Regions from separate parts of the Tepidamorphus sp. 3E244 genome, predicted to be linked through region 2. Evidence: predicted binding sites of a transcription regulator. Region 2 holds the regulator's gene; the other holds the start of a gene.
The links. Region 2 encodes PhoB, which activates phosphate uptake and scavenging genes when phosphate is short. Its sites were predicted from a motif close to TGTCATNNANCTGTCAT; they were not measured.
Positions count from the first base shown of each region.

Region 1 (7,258 bases), on a different contig from region 2:
GAGCGACTTGGCGAGACCGGCGATGGCGGGCAAGTTCGCCTGGTCCTCGCGCAGAACGGTCGCGTAGGCGCTGGCAGCTTCCTCGGCCCGGCCTTCGGCCAGCGCGGTATCGGCTGCATCGATCACCTCGGCCAGGTCCGCGCCCGGCGCGTCCTCGCCCAGCAGACGGCCGATGAATTCCTTGATCTGGCCTTCGGGCAGCGCACCCATGAACCCGTCGACCGGCTTGCCCTGCTTGAAGGCGAAGACGGCGGGGATCGACTGCACGCCCATCTGGCCGGCGATCTGGGGATGCTCTTCGATGTTCATCTTCACGAGCTTCACGGCGCCCTTGGCCGCACGAACGGCGGATTCCAGCGCTGGCGTCAGGCTTTTGCAGGGCCCGCACCACGGCGCCCAGAAATCCACGAGCACGGGCACCTGCGCGGAGGCCTCGACCACGTCGCGCATGAAGGTATCGGTCGTCGTATCCTTGATGAGATCGTCGCCGCCGGGGGCGGAAGGGGCCGATCCGATCAGTCCGTCATTCAGGTTCATTCTGTCTTGCGCTTTCAGGCTCGTGTTGCCGGGACCGCCGGCACGGATGCCGGAGGAGCTGCCCCGCAGCCAACATCTAACACGTTTCAAGGCACAGATGGCGTCTCGCGGCGCGGAATCAAAGGGTCCGGGCGGGTTGCGCGCTCATATGTCGCCGCTAACCGGGACGATCTGCGGCTCGTGGCCGGTGTCACGGATAAAGGTCAGCAGGTCGTCGCGGGCAATGGTGGTCGTCATCGTGTTCACCAGCGGATGACAGTTCACGATGTCGTGGCGCATCAGGCTTTCGTCAAGGATGCAGGACACGCGGGCTTCGCCGTCATTGACCAGCCCGAACGGGCTGACCGAGCCCGGACGCACGCCGAGAAGCGCCATCAGCAGGTCCGGCTTCACGAAGGAGACGCGGCCCGACCCGCCGACGCGGGTGTGAATGGTCTTGAGGTCGATCTGCGCCTCTTCCTCGGCGACGACGAGGAAGACGTTGCCCTTCTTGTCCTTCACCACGAGGTTCTTGATGTGGCCGCCGTCTATCTCGCCGCGCAGCTTTTGGGAATCCTCCACGGTATAGAGCGGGGCATGGCTCACAGTGCTGACTGAAATGCCAAGGCCTTGGAGCCGCTGGAACAGGGCATCGGGCGAGGTCGGCAGGCCGGCTGCGGGATCTTCAGGCGTTTCGGACATGGTGCGCGCGGTCCATCTGAGGCTTCAAGCGGAATGTGGGCGCGTTCTAGCCATGCGCACACATGCGGGCAAGCTTTGAGCCGACGATGGAGAAAGGTTGTTGCATTCCGAAATGCGTTGCGCCATATAGGCAACCTTCGCGCCGGGCGCAGCCGCAATTCGTGCTGACTTACCCGATATCCCGGCGCTACGGACGCGGGCGTAGCTCAGGGGTAGAGCACAACCTTGCCAAGGTTGGGGTCGTGAGTTCGAATCTCATCGCCCGCTCCATTCTCTCTTGAATATTCTTCAGTATCGACGCTGTCCGCCGGACGAATGACGACCGCCACATGTTCGGCGGGTCGTCGTGCGCAACAGCCATGCAGCGCCGCCTTGGCCGCATGACTTGCGTTGCCCCGGTAACGGGGGGCATTTTGGCGCGACCTATCCCTCGTTCCTCAAGGCCCTCAATGACGCAGCACATGAAGTTCGGCATCGGCAGGCCGATGCGCCGCAAGGAAGACCCCGCCTTCATCACCGGACACGGACGCTATCTCGCCGACACGGTCCCGGCAGATGCCGCGCGTGCCGTGATGGTGCGCTCGCAACATGCCCATGCGGACTTCACCATCCACAACGCCGACGAGGTGCGCGGAATGCCCGGCGTGCTGGCGGTGCTGACGGCGCAGGATACGGCCCACCTCAATCCGATGCCGAGCATCAACGCGCCGGCCAACCACGACGGCTCGCCGATCACGATCCCCGAGTTCCGGGTGCTGCCCGAAAGTCGGGTGCGTTTCGTCGGCGACACGGTCGCGGTGGTCGTTGCGGAAACCGAGGCGCAGGCGCGCGACGGCGCGGAAGCGCTGTTCGTCGACTACAAGGCGCTGGACGTCGCCGCCAACATGCCTTCTGCCACGGCGGACGGTGCGCCGGTCATCCACGACCATGCGCCCGGCAATATCGCGTTCGACTTCCACAGCGGCGACCGCGAAGGCGCGGCACAAGCCCTCGACGGCGCGGCGCAGGTTGCAGAAATCGAACTGGTGAACAACCGCGTCGTCACCAACTTCATGGAGACGCGCGGCGCCATCGGTTCCATAGAGGAAGACACCGGGCGCTACGTGCTGGAGGCCAGTTCGCAGGGCGTCCACCTGCTGCTGAACGTGATCGCGGGGGTCATCTTCGACCTGCCGAAGGAGCGTTTCCGCATTATCACGCCGGACGTGGGCGGCGGGTTCGGCACGAAGTATTTCTGCTACCGGGAGTATTCGCTGGTGCTGATCGCGGCGGAAAAGACCGGCCGCAAGGTTGCCTGGATCGCTGACCGCAGCGACCATTTCCTCGCCGATTATCATGGCCGCGACCACATTTCGAAGGCGCGTATGGGCTTTGACGAGAAGGGTCGCATCGTCGCGCTCGATGTCGACACGCTCGCCAATATCGGCGGATACATCTCGCAGCTTGGCGCCTTCGTGCCGACCAATGGCTCGGCGATGATTTCCGGCGTCTACCGGATCCCCAACATCGGACTTCGGGTGCGCGGCGTCTACACCAACTGCGTGCCCTGCGATGCGTATCGCGGCGCGGGCCGCCCGGAAGCCGCCTACCTGATCGAGCGCCTGATCGACAAGGCGGCGCGGGACATGGGGCTGGACCCGGCAACCTTGCGCAAGCGCAACTACATTCCCCCCTCCGCAATGCCGCACGACACCAAGATCGGCCGCGTCTACGACAGCGGCGAGTTCAAGGCGCTGCATGACAAGGCTTTCGAGATGGCCGACGTGAATGGCTTCCGCGCCCGGCTGCGCGAGGCCAAGAAGCGCGGCAAGCTGCGCGGCATCGGGCACGCGCTCTACATCGAGGCGTGCTCGGGCGGCGGCGAGGAACGCGCGCGCCTGACCCTTGGCGAGGACGGCGTCCTCACCATCCGCATCGGCACCCAGTCCAACGGGCAGGGCCACCACACGGCCTATGCGCAGCTGGCCTCGCAGGCGCTCGGCATTTCCCCAGACGCGGTGCGCGTCATCCAGGGCGATACGGACGAGGTGAAGTTTGGCGCGGGCACCGGCGGGTCGCGTTCGATCCCCGTCGGCGGCACGGCGGTGAAGGCCGGCGGCGACAAGCTGGCCGAGCAGATCCGCAAGATTGCGTCGGAAAAGCTCGAAGCCGACGCAGCGGACGTCGAGCTGTTTGAAAACGGGGCGCGGGTTGTCGGCACGGACCAGTCGGTGTCCTTCGGTGACATCGCCAAGGCCGCGCCCGAACCGCTGGACCTGACCGAGGGCCGTACCCCGGAAGCGCCGACCTTTCCCAATGGGATGCACGTGGTGGAAGTCGAGGTCGACCCGGAAACCGGCGTGACCGAGATCGTCAAATATACCGTGCTGGACGATTTCGGGGACGTGGTGAACCCGATGATGCTGGAAGGGCAGATCCACGGCGGCATCGCGCAGGGCATGGGCCAGGCGCTGCTGGAGCGCACGGTCTACGACGAGAGCGGCCAGCTCATCACGGCTTCGTTGCAGGATTATTGCCTGCCGCGCGCCGACGACCTCTGCGACATCGTGTTCGACACCCGCAACGTGCCCTGCAAGACCAACCCGCTGGGGCTGAAGGGCGCGGGGGAGGCGGGGGCCATCGGCGCGTCGCCGTCTGTCATCAACGCGGTGGTCGACGCGCTGCACCGGGAATACGGCATCACCCATATCGACATGCCGGCAACGCCGATGGCTGTCTGGAACGCGATTCAAGCGGCGCGGGCTGCGCAAGGTTGACCGCAGGCCGCCGTTCCGGCAGGTTCTCTCTTTGTTCTTTGAATGGGAGAGATGTCGGTGGACGGACAGGCGACAGTTGAACCGACATTTCGTGAGCTGCACGAACAGCCCGGCGCATTCGTCATTCCCAATCCGTGGGACATCGGGTCGGCGCGCATCCTTGAATCAATGGGCTTCAAGGCGCTGGCGACGACCAGTGCGGGGCTGGCCTTTTCGCTCGGCTTGCCGGAAGGGTCTGTCGGCCGCGATGCCGTCCTCTCCCATTGCCGTGACCTTGTCTCGGCGGTGAATATCCCGGTTTCCGCCGACATGGAAAAAGGCTTCGGTGACAGCCCGGAGGCTGCCGCCGAAACCATCATCGCCGCGGCGGCGACGGGACTGGCCGGCTGCTCGCTGGAAGATCACACCGGCGATCCGGACGATCCGATCTACCCGTTCGAACTCGCGGTGGAGCGCGTACAGGCCGCGGTGGAGGCAGAGCGTGCGCTCGACCGGGACTTCGTGTTCACGGCGCGCAGCGAGAATCTCCTGTGGGGGCGCGATGACCTCGACGACACGATCCGCCGGTTGCAGGCCTTCGAGGCTGCCGGCGCCGGCGTGGTCTATGCGCCGGGCCTGCGGGATCTCGAAACCATCCGGACGGTGTGTTCGGCAGTGTCCTGCCCGGTGAACGTGGTGATGGGCATGCCCGGCGTGGTCTTCGGCGTGCAGGACCTGGCCGAGGCCGGTGTCAGCCGGGTCAGCGTCGGATCGGCGTTTGCGCGTCTGGTCTACGGCCGGTTGATGGACGCGGCGAACGAGATTCTCTGGCAAGGCACGTTCACCTTCGCGCGCGAAGCGGCGGCGTTTTCAACGCTCGACGACATCTTTCGCGCTGCTGGCAAGAAGGCCTGACCCGACAAGCTACCGCGCCATGGCGTGATATTCGTCGTTGGGACGCATGTCGGAAGCAGCGGCCACCCGGTTCGACATGTTGAAGAAGCCGATCACCGAGGCGATGTCCCAGATGTCACGGTCGGAGAAGCCGGCATCGCGCAGGGCCTGCCGGTCTGCCTCGATAATGGCGTCCGGCTCGCGCGTCAGCTTCCAGGCGAATTCCAGCATCGCGGTCTGGCGCGCGTCGAGATCGGCGGCGCGCCAGTTCATCACCATCAGCTCGCCAAGCTCCGGGTCGCCGGAGAGTTGCCGCACTGCCGCGCCGTGCGCCGTGAGGCAGTAGTAGCAGTGGTTGGCGGAGGAGACGACGACGGCGATCATCTCGCGCTCCAGCTTGGACAGCCCGGAATCGCCCAGCATCAGGTCGTTATACATGTCGGCGAAGGCCTGCAGCTTCACCGGCGAGAAGGCGTAGGCCTTCAGCACGTTCGGCACCATGCCGAGCTTTTCCTCGCATTTGGCGAAATAGGCTTCCTGCCGCTCTGTCAGGGGCGCTTCTGCCTGCAGATCGAGCGCAATGGGGGATTTCGTCATGGCTTTCTCGCAATCATGTCGGAACGGATGCGACCGTCATCCAGTTGTACCGAACCCAGACGACCATGCGCCTGCGTGTCCGGCAAGTGTATCCCGAACATCTCGACAAGCACCGGCCAAGAGCGCAAGACTAGCGACAAAACGAACCGGTTCGCCGATTTTGCCGGTGACCGGGCTAATCCGCGAAAAGCGGACCGGACGTGCCTGGAAGGGGGATGACATGCCGCATCGTGACGTCGAGCGGAAGAACGCGCTCATCGGCGAAGTCGTCGGCAAGCTTGGTGGCAAGGGCAAGCAGGCCGAAGCGCTCGAAAGCTTCACTCGCACGTTGTTCTCCGGTGCACCGCTCGAGGACCTGTCAGCCTACACGGCGGACGAACTGGTCGATGTCGCGCGCGAGACATTCGCCCACGCCAACGAATTCAAGCCCGGCAGCACGATCGTCCATGTCTTCAACCCGGACACGGAAGAGGGCAACCGCGCGCTCGACGACGTGACGATCATCGAGATCGTCAACGAGAACATGCCCTTTCTGCTCGATTCGGCGATGGCGGAACTCAACGAGCGCGGTCTCGATGTGCAGCTCGTGCTGCACCCGATCATGGCGCTCGACCGCGACGGCAAGGGCAAGGTCAAGAACGTCCACGGCAAGCGTGGCAGCTCCGGCAAGGACAAGGAACACCTCGAAAGCTACATCCAGATTCATGTCTCGCGGATCGATTCCGACCTGCTGCGCAAGGATCTCACCAAGGCGCTGCGCGAAATCTTCGAGGACGTGCGCCACTGCGTCGCCGACTGGCGGCCGATGCTGTCCCATCTCGACGAGGCGCTGAAGCGCTATCGCGAGAACCCGCCGCCGATCCCGGTGGAGGACATCGCGGAAGCCGTGCAGTTCCTGGAATGGCTGCGCGACAACAACTTCACCTTTCTCGGGATGCGCCGCTACGACTTCAGCGGCAGCACCGAGAAGGCCCGCACCGAGAAGGTGGACAGCGGCACGGCCGCGGGCCTTGGCCTGCTGCGCGACCCGGACGTGAAGGTGCTGCGGCGCGGGCGCGAATTCGTGACCTATACGCCGGAAATCCGCGCCTTCCTGAACCAGCCGGTGCCGCTGATCGTCACCAAGGCGAACGTGAAGTCCACCGTCCACCGCCGCGTCTATCTCGACTATATCGGCGTGAAGCAGTTTGACGATGAGGGCAATCTGGACGGCGAGCTGCGCATCATCGGCCTCTACACGTCCAGCGCCTACCACAAGGCGGTGTCCTCGATCCCCTACCTGCGGCGCAAGGCCGCCAAGGTGATGGAGGAGGCGGGCTACGACCCCGAGAGCCATTCCGGCAAGGGCATGCTCAACGTGCTGGATTCCTTCCCGCGCGACGAGCTGTTCCAGATCGATGCCGAGACGCTGAAATCCTTCGCCATCGCGATCCACAACCTCTCGGAGCGCCCGCGCATCCGCGTGCTGTCGCGCGCCGACAAGTTCGACCGGTTCGTGTCGGTCATCGTCTACGTGCCGCGCGACCGGTACAATTCGGAGGTGCGGCGCAAGGTCGGCGAGTATCTCGCGCGCGTCTATGCCGGGCGCGTTTCGGCCTACTATCCGGCCTTCCCGGAAGGCACGCTCGCGCGCGTCCACTACATCATCGGGCGCACCGAGGGCGAAACGCCCGAACCGGACCAGAGCGAACTGGAAGCCGAAGTCGCGCGCATTGCGCGCTCTTGGCGCGACGGGCTGACCGACGCGCTGTCGGGCCAGTACGAAGCGCTGAAGAGCCAGGACCTCCAGGACCGCTACGGCACCGCCTTCCCCG
Region 1 covers NZ_JBJXCY010000002.1:1,228,647-1,235,904, reverse strand. The annotation lists gene trxA (thioredoxin) at 1-537, opposite strand, end outside; gene ACKTEK_RS14595 (prolyl-tRNA synthetase associated domain-containing protein) at 682-1,218, opposite strand; tRNA gene ACKTEK_RS14590 (tRNA-Gly) at 1,414-1,488, shown strand; gene ACKTEK_RS14585 (xanthine dehydrogenase family protein molybdopterin-binding subunit) at 1,668-3,974, shown strand; gene ACKTEK_RS14580 (oxaloacetate decarboxylase) at 4,032-4,868, shown strand; gene ACKTEK_RS14575 (peroxidase-related enzyme) at 4,878-5,444, opposite strand; gene ACKTEK_RS14570 (NAD-glutamate dehydrogenase) at 5,665-7,258, shown strand, end outside.
Region 1: the regulator PhoB is predicted to act here: its motif matches at 5,479-5,495, upstream of ACKTEK_RS14570 (NAD-glutamate dehydrogenase).

Region 2 (7,258 bases):
AATGGTGGCGTGGGTCGCCAGTTCCTTGAGCGCTGCGTGGTCGAGAATGCGGATCATGATGGCATCTACATAGCGCGATAGAACGCGGGCGGTATCCGCGATGGTTTCGCCGCGACCAAGCTGCATCTCGTCGGCGGAGAGATAGAGCGTTTCGCCGCCGAGCTGGCGCATGCCCACATCAAAGGACACGCGCGTGCGCGTGGAGGGGCGCTCGAAGATCATGGCGAGCGCCTTGCCGACCAGCGGCTTTTCCTCGGGGCCATTGGCCTTGATCTGGTGACCGGCGTCGAGGATCACCCGAAGCTCGTCGGCGGAGAGTTCGTGAAGATCGAGAAAGTGACGGGGTGCGTTCATGCCGCATCTCCCGTCAGCGCCGATTCCGCAACCGTGAAGGCACGGTCGAGGCGCGCAAGCGCGTCGGCCACATCGTTCTCGTCGATGACCAGAGGCGGCAGAAGGCGCACGACATTGTCGCCGGCGGCAACCGCCAGCATCCTTTCATCGCGCAGCGCGGCAAGAACCGCGCGGTTCTCGACCGAATTGCAGCGAATGCCGAGCATCAGCCCGTCGCCACGAATTTCGGCGATGGCACCGGGATGGGCGTCCTGAAGTTCGGCAAGGCCCTGGCGCAGCCGCAGGCCGATGTTCTGCACGCGCTCCAGGAATCCATCTTCCAGCACCACGTCCAGCACCGCGTTGCCGACGGCACAAGCCAGCGGATTGCCGCCAAAGGTGGAGCCGTGCGTGCCGGCGACCATGCCGGATCCGGCTTCTTCTGTGGCAAGGCATGCCCCGATGGGGAATCCGCCGCCGATGCCCTTGGCGATGGCCATGATGTCGGGCGTCACGCCGCTCGCCTCGTGGGCGAACAGATGGCCGGTGCGCGCCACGCCGCACTGGATCTCGTCGAAGATCAGCAGCAGGCCGTGCTCGTCGCACAGTGCGCGCAGGTCCCGCAGGAGCTGCGGCGGGGCAACGCGCAGCCCCCCCTCGCCCTGGATCGGCTCGATGAGGATGCCGGCGGTCTCCGGGCCGATGGCCTTGCGCACGGCGTCGAGGTCGCCGAACGGCACCTGGTCGAAGCCCTGCGTCGCCGGGCCGAAGCCTTCCAGGTACTTGGCCTGCCCGCCGGCGGCGATCGCAGCCAGCGTGCGCCCGTGGAAGGCGCCCTCGAAGGTGATGAGACGGAACCGCTCGGGCGCGCCCTTGGAGAAATGATAGCGCCGCGCCATCTTCACCGCGCACTCGATGGCCTCGGTGCCGGAATTGGTGAAGAACATCGTGTCGGCGAAGGTCGCCTCGCGCAGTCGCTCGGCAAGACGCTCCTGCTGGGGAATGCGGTACGCGTTGGACGTGTGCCAGAGCTTGCCGGCCTGCTCGTTCAGCGCCGCAACGAGGTGCGGGTGGGCATGGCCGAGGGAATTGACCGCGATGCCGGCAGAGAAATCGAGAAACTCCTCTCCATCGACCGTGTAGACGCGCGCGCCCTCGCCCCGCTCGAAAGCGAGTTCGGCACGGGCATAGGTCGGCAGGATCGCTGTGACCACGGGTAATCCTCCACTCCACGGTCCGCACGCCACGCGACCCCGTTTCAACGGGATGGGCGCGGCGTGCGGACCGTCCAGTTCCGGGCCGAAAAGGCCCTGAAACGAAAGACGCCGCCCCGGCGGGCGGCGCAGCATTGCCCCACATTTTATTTGTTGAGCACGTCAAGTCAATCAGACCGCACGAAGCGGATAAAGCAGGTTCTCCACCGTCGATTCCATGTTCCGGCCAAGTTCTGGGGATAAGAGCATGTGTTGCATTTCGGACTCTTGCAGCGGAGTCCGGCGATGCGTTAAGTTTTGAATAAAGCACACTACATATTGTGCGGCGGACAGTTTCAGCCTCAAGCTTTCGTTCTGGCGTGATCGTGTACGGATCGCGGACGGGGACGGATTCTATCCAGGGGTCAGCTGCCACCGCCAGAAAGCGGCGAGGAGCATTTTTCCATGAGTTGGACTGACGAACGGGTCGAGTTGCTCAAGAAACTGTGGGCCGACGGGCTGAGCGCAAGCCAGATCGCGGCGGAACTGGGCGGCGTCACGCGCAACGCGGTGATCGGCAAGGTGCATCGCCTTGGCCTGGCCGGGCGCGCCAAGAGCACCCGCACCACAACACAGCGCCCGCGCGCCAAGCCGCGCCCGGCGAAGCCGACGGCGCGTGTCCCGCAATTTTCCGGCAACGCCGCACTGCGCATGGAGCCCGAGGCCGCTCCGCAGCCGGTGGTGACGCCGCGTCCTGTCCTGGAAGAGATCGTCATTCCCGAGGCCGAGCGTGCCACGATCCTCGATCTGAACGAGCATCGCTGCAAGTGGCCGGTGGGCGATCCAACCCGCGAGGACTTCTATTTCTGCGGGCGTCATTCCGGCCCCGGCGGGCCCTATTGCGACGATCACGCGAAGGTCGCCTTCCAGCCGAGCAGCGACCGCCGTCGCAGCTAGGCCGCGTTCATCGCCCGGTTGGGCGTGATGGAAAATCCGAAAACGACTTCAGCGGCCGCCCCTCAGGCGGCCGCAAACCGTTCGTCAAAGGCGTAGCCTGTCCCGCGCACGGTGCGGATCGGGTCCTTGGCGCGGGCGCGGTTGATCGCCTTGCGCAGGCGGCCGACATGCACATCGACGGTGCGCTCGTCGACATAGACGTCGCGACCCCACACGCCATCGAGCAATTGCTCGCGCGAGAAGACGCGACCGGGCGCGCGCATCAGGAATTCCAGCAGGCGGAACTCGGTCGGCCCGAGGTGGATCTCGCGCCCGGCCCGCTCGACGCGGTGCGTCTCGCGGTTGAGCACGATGTCACCGGCAGACAGGATGTCGGACATCAGCTCGGGCCGTGTCCGGCGCAGCATGGCCTTGATGCGCACCATCAGCTCGGGGATCGAGAACGGCTTCACGACATAGTCGTCGGCCCCTGTGGAAAGCCCGCGAATACGCTCGCTCTCCTCGCCGCGCGCGGTCAGCATGATGACCGGCAGGCGCTGCGTCTCGGTGCGCGCGCGCAGTCTGCGGCAAAGCTCGATGCCGGAGAGCCCCGGCAGCATCCAGTCCAGCAGCAGCAGGTCCGGCGTCCATTCCTTCAGGCGCGTTTCCGCCTCGTCGCCGCGCGCCACGGATTCCACCCGGAAACCCTCGGCCTCCAGATTATAGCGAAGCATGAGGGTCAGGGCTTCCTCGTCTTCGACTATGAGAATGGTGGCGGTCATCTGCGCGGGTTCGTCGACGCGGAGCGGGGCGCTCAATCGTCGGATCCTTCTTCAACGGTCGTCATGGAGGATTCATCGCTCTTGGGACGGTCCATGGCGATGGTCTCACCGGTTGCGACGTAGTGGATGTTTTCCGCGATGTTGGTCGCGTGGTCACCGATGCGCTCGATGTTCTTGGCTGCGAACAGCAGATGGGTGCACAGCGTGATGTTGCGCGGATCCTCCATCATGTAGGTCAGCAGTTCGCGGAAGATCGAGGTGTAGACAGCGTCGAGATCGCTGTCGCGCTCCCACACGGCGAGCGCCTTGACGGCGTCACGGCCGGTATAGGCGTCCAGCACGTCCTTCAGCTGGTGAAGGGCGATCTCGGAAATGTGGTCGAGGCCGCGCACGATCTGCTTGGGCTGACTCTGGTCCTGCAGCGCGATGACACGCTTGGCGATGTTCTTGGCGAGGTCGCCGATACGCTCCAGGTCGGCGGCGATCTTCACCGCGGCGACGATCTCGCGCAGGTCGCTGGCCATCGGCTGGCGGCGCGCGATCATCTGGATGGCGCGCTCTTCGACCTCACGTTCGAGATCGTCGATCTTGTCGTCTTCGTCTCGCACGGTCTGCGCGAGTTCCGCGTCCTGCCGCTGAAGCGAGGTCATCGCGTCGGTCAGCGCCTTTTCGCACAGCCCGCCCATCTGCGTGATGAGGACGGCCAGCTCACGCAGCTCGTTGTCGTATCGCGTGACGATGTGTTCGGTCATGGGAGCTCTCCGTTCCCTTCAACATTCTATCAGCCGAAGCGGCCGGTAATGTAGTCCTGCGTCCGCTGATCCTGCGGATTGGTGAACATGCGGTCGGTGTCACCGACCTCGACGAGAATGCCGAGGTGGAAGAAGGCCGTGCGCTGCGAGACGCGGGCCGCCTGCTGCATCGAGTGCGTGACGATGACGATGGAATAGTTCTCGCGCAGTTCGTCGATCAGTTCCTCGACGCGGGCCGTGGCGATCGGGTCGAGTGCCGAGCACGGCTCGTCCATGAGGATGACTTCCGGGTTCACGGCAATGGCGCGCGCAATGCAGAGGCGCTGCTGCTGGCCGCCGGACAGGCCGGTGCCAGGTTCGTGCAGGCGGTCCGACACCTCGTTGTAGAGCCCGGCCTTCTTGAGGCTGGAGACGACGATATCGTCGAGGTCCGACTTGTTGCGGGCCAGCCCGTGAATGCGCGGGCCATATGCGACGTTGTCGTAGATCGACTTGGCGAAGGGGTTCGGCTTCTGGAACACCATGCCGACGCGGGCGCGCAGTTCCACAACGTCGACGGCGGGGTCGTAGATGTTCTCGCCCTCAAGCTCGATCGTGCCCGTGACGCGGCAGATGTCGATGGTGTCGTTCATCCGGTTGAGGCAGCGCAGGTAGGTGGACTTGCCGCAGCCCGACGGGCCGATCAGCGCCGTCACTTCGCGGTCGCCGACGTCCAGCGCCACGTCGAACAGGGCCTGCTTCGCGCCGTAGAAAACCGACACGTCCTTCGTGTGCATCTTGATGTTGTCGGGCTTCGGCCCGGTCATCACGGTTTCCCACTTCTCGTAGGATTTCGGTTTTGCCTCGGCGACGCTCATTGACGTGCTCCCACTCAAATCGAACTTGATTGCGACAGACTACCAGCGGCGCTCAAACCGGCGGCGAAGAAGAATGGCTGCGAGGTTCATCATGAAGAGGAACACAAGCAGCACGATGATGGCACCGGACGCCCGCTCCACGAAGGCCGGGTCGGCGCGCTGCGTCCAGTTGTAGACCTGCACCGGCAGGGCGGCTGCCGGATCGAAGAAGCCTTCCGGCGGCGCATCGGGGAAGTCGCGCACGAAGGCGACCATGCCGATCAGCAGCAGCGGCGCAGTTTCACCCAGCGCCTGCGCCAGGCCGATGATTGTGCCGGTCAGGATGCCGGGCATGGCCAGCGGCAGGACGTGGTGGAACACCATCTGCATGCGCGATGCACCGATGCCGAGCGCGCCTTCGCGCACCGAGGGCGGTACGGCCTTGAGGGCAGCGCGCGTCGCGATGATGATCGTCGGCAGCGTCATCAGCGTAAGCACCAGGGCGCCGACGATGGGCGCGGACTGCGGCAGGCCGGCGAAGTTGATGAAGATCGCAAGGCCGAGCAGGCCGAACACGATGGAGGGCACGGCCGCGAGGTTGTTGATGTTCACCTCGATCAGGTCGGTGAACCGGTTGGTCGGCGCGAATTCCTCAAGATAGATCGAGGCGGCAACGCCCAGCGGCAGCGACATGGCGAGCACCAGCAGCATCATGTAGGCGGAGCCGATGATCGCGATGCCGAGGCCCGCGGCTTCCGGGCGCAGCTCGGAGGCATCCGGGCCTGTCAGGAAGCCCCAGTTGAAGCCGATGGTCAGCATTCCGGCATCGCGCATCCGATCGGCAAGCTGCAGCTGGCCGGGGCTGATGTTGCTGTCGAGTTCCGCGCTCGCCATGCTCACGCGGTCCTTGTAGTAGCCGTCGACGCGGCCGTTGGCGTAGGTCTTGAAGGAGATGGTCTGGTTGAGCAGGCCCGGATCGGCCAGCACGCGGTCGCGCAGCTGGGCCGGGGCTTCCTTCGACAGCAGGCCGGCGATGTCCTTGTCCGACAGGCCGCCCGTGTCGATTTTGTTGCGCTCCAGCGCGGCGACCAGTTCCTTGCGCAGGAAGTTGCCGTAACCGATCGTGCTGACCTTCGCCATCTCGCTGGGGTTGGCATTGCCCTTCTTGTCGAGCGTGCCGGAATCCAGCGTGACGTCGAACTGCAGGAACGTCTGCGAAAAGGCGCTGAGGCCATTCGACAGGATCGAGATCAGCAGGAAGACGAGCGCCAGCACGGCAATCGACACCGCGCCGATACCCATCATCTTGAAGCGGCGTTCGGCGGCGTAGCGGCGCTTGAGGCCGATATCGCGGCGGCGCGGCTTGCTCATTTCGCCGGTCGTCACCGGGACGGAAGCGGAAATCTCGGTCATTCGTACTGTTCCCGGTATTTGCGGACGACAAAGAGCGCGACGATGTTGAGGCACAGCGTCACGACGAAGAGCGACAGGCCAAGCGCGAAGGCGACGAGCGTTTCGGGCGAGGCGAACTCGGTGTCGCCGGTCAGCTGACTGACGATCTTCACGGTGATGGTGGTCATCGCCTCGAACGGGTTGAGGCTAAGCTTGGCGGCAGCGCCAGCGCCCATGACCACGATCATGGTTTCGCCGATGGCGCGACTGGCGGCCAGCAGGATGGCGCCGACGATGCCCGGCAGCGCTGCCGGCAGGATCACCTTGCGGACCGTTTCCGAGCGCGTCGCGCCGAGACCGAGCGAGCCGTCACGCATGGCTTGGGGCACGGAATTGATCACGTCATCCGACAGCGAGGAGATGAACGGGATCACCATGATGCCCATCACCAGACCGGCGGTCATCACCGAGGACGACGATGTGCCGAGGCCAAGCGGCTGGGCGAAATAGTCGCGCAGCATCGGGCCGACCGTGATCAGCGCGAAGAGGCCGTAGACAATGGTCGGGATGCCAGCGAGCAGTTCGATGGTCGGCTTGGCGATGGAGCGCACCGTGGACGAGGCATATTCGGCGAGGTAGATCGCCGCCATCAGCCCAATGGGCACCGCAACCAGCAGCGCGATGAAGGACACGTAGAGCGTGCCCCACAGCAGCGGCAGGATGCCGAGGTCGGAGCCGCCGCGGAACTGCGGGTTCCAGGTCAGGTTGAAGAAGAAATCCTCCGCCGGATACATGCGGAAGAAGTGGATCGTCTCGAACAGCAGCGAGGCGATGATGCCGACCGTGGTCAGGATGGCGACCGTGGAAGACAGGATCATCAGCGCCTTGATCGCGCCTTCGGAAATGTTGCGTGCCCGGTAGCGCGGAGCGATCTTGGAGAAGGCGATCGCGGCACCGGCGGCAGCCATCAGCAGCACGAGGGCTGCCATGATGATGCGGCCAAGGTGGCCCATGTCGCGGTAGGCCTTGGCGGC
Region 2 covers NZ_JBJXCY010000001.1:167,990-175,247, reverse strand. The annotation lists gene argF (ornithine carbamoyltransferase) at 1-354, opposite strand, end outside; gene ACKTEK_RS00790 (aspartate aminotransferase family protein) at 351-1,547, opposite strand; gene ACKTEK_RS00785 (GcrA family cell cycle regulator) at 1,992-2,483, shown strand; gene phoB (phosphate regulon transcriptional regulator PhoB) at 2,546-3,244, opposite strand; gene phoU (phosphate signaling complex protein PhoU) at 3,277-3,996, opposite strand; gene pstB (phosphate ABC transporter ATP-binding protein PstB) at 4,026-4,802, opposite strand; gene pstA (phosphate ABC transporter permease PstA) at 4,893-6,245, opposite strand; gene pstC (phosphate ABC transporter permease subunit PstC) at 6,242-7,258, opposite strand, start outside.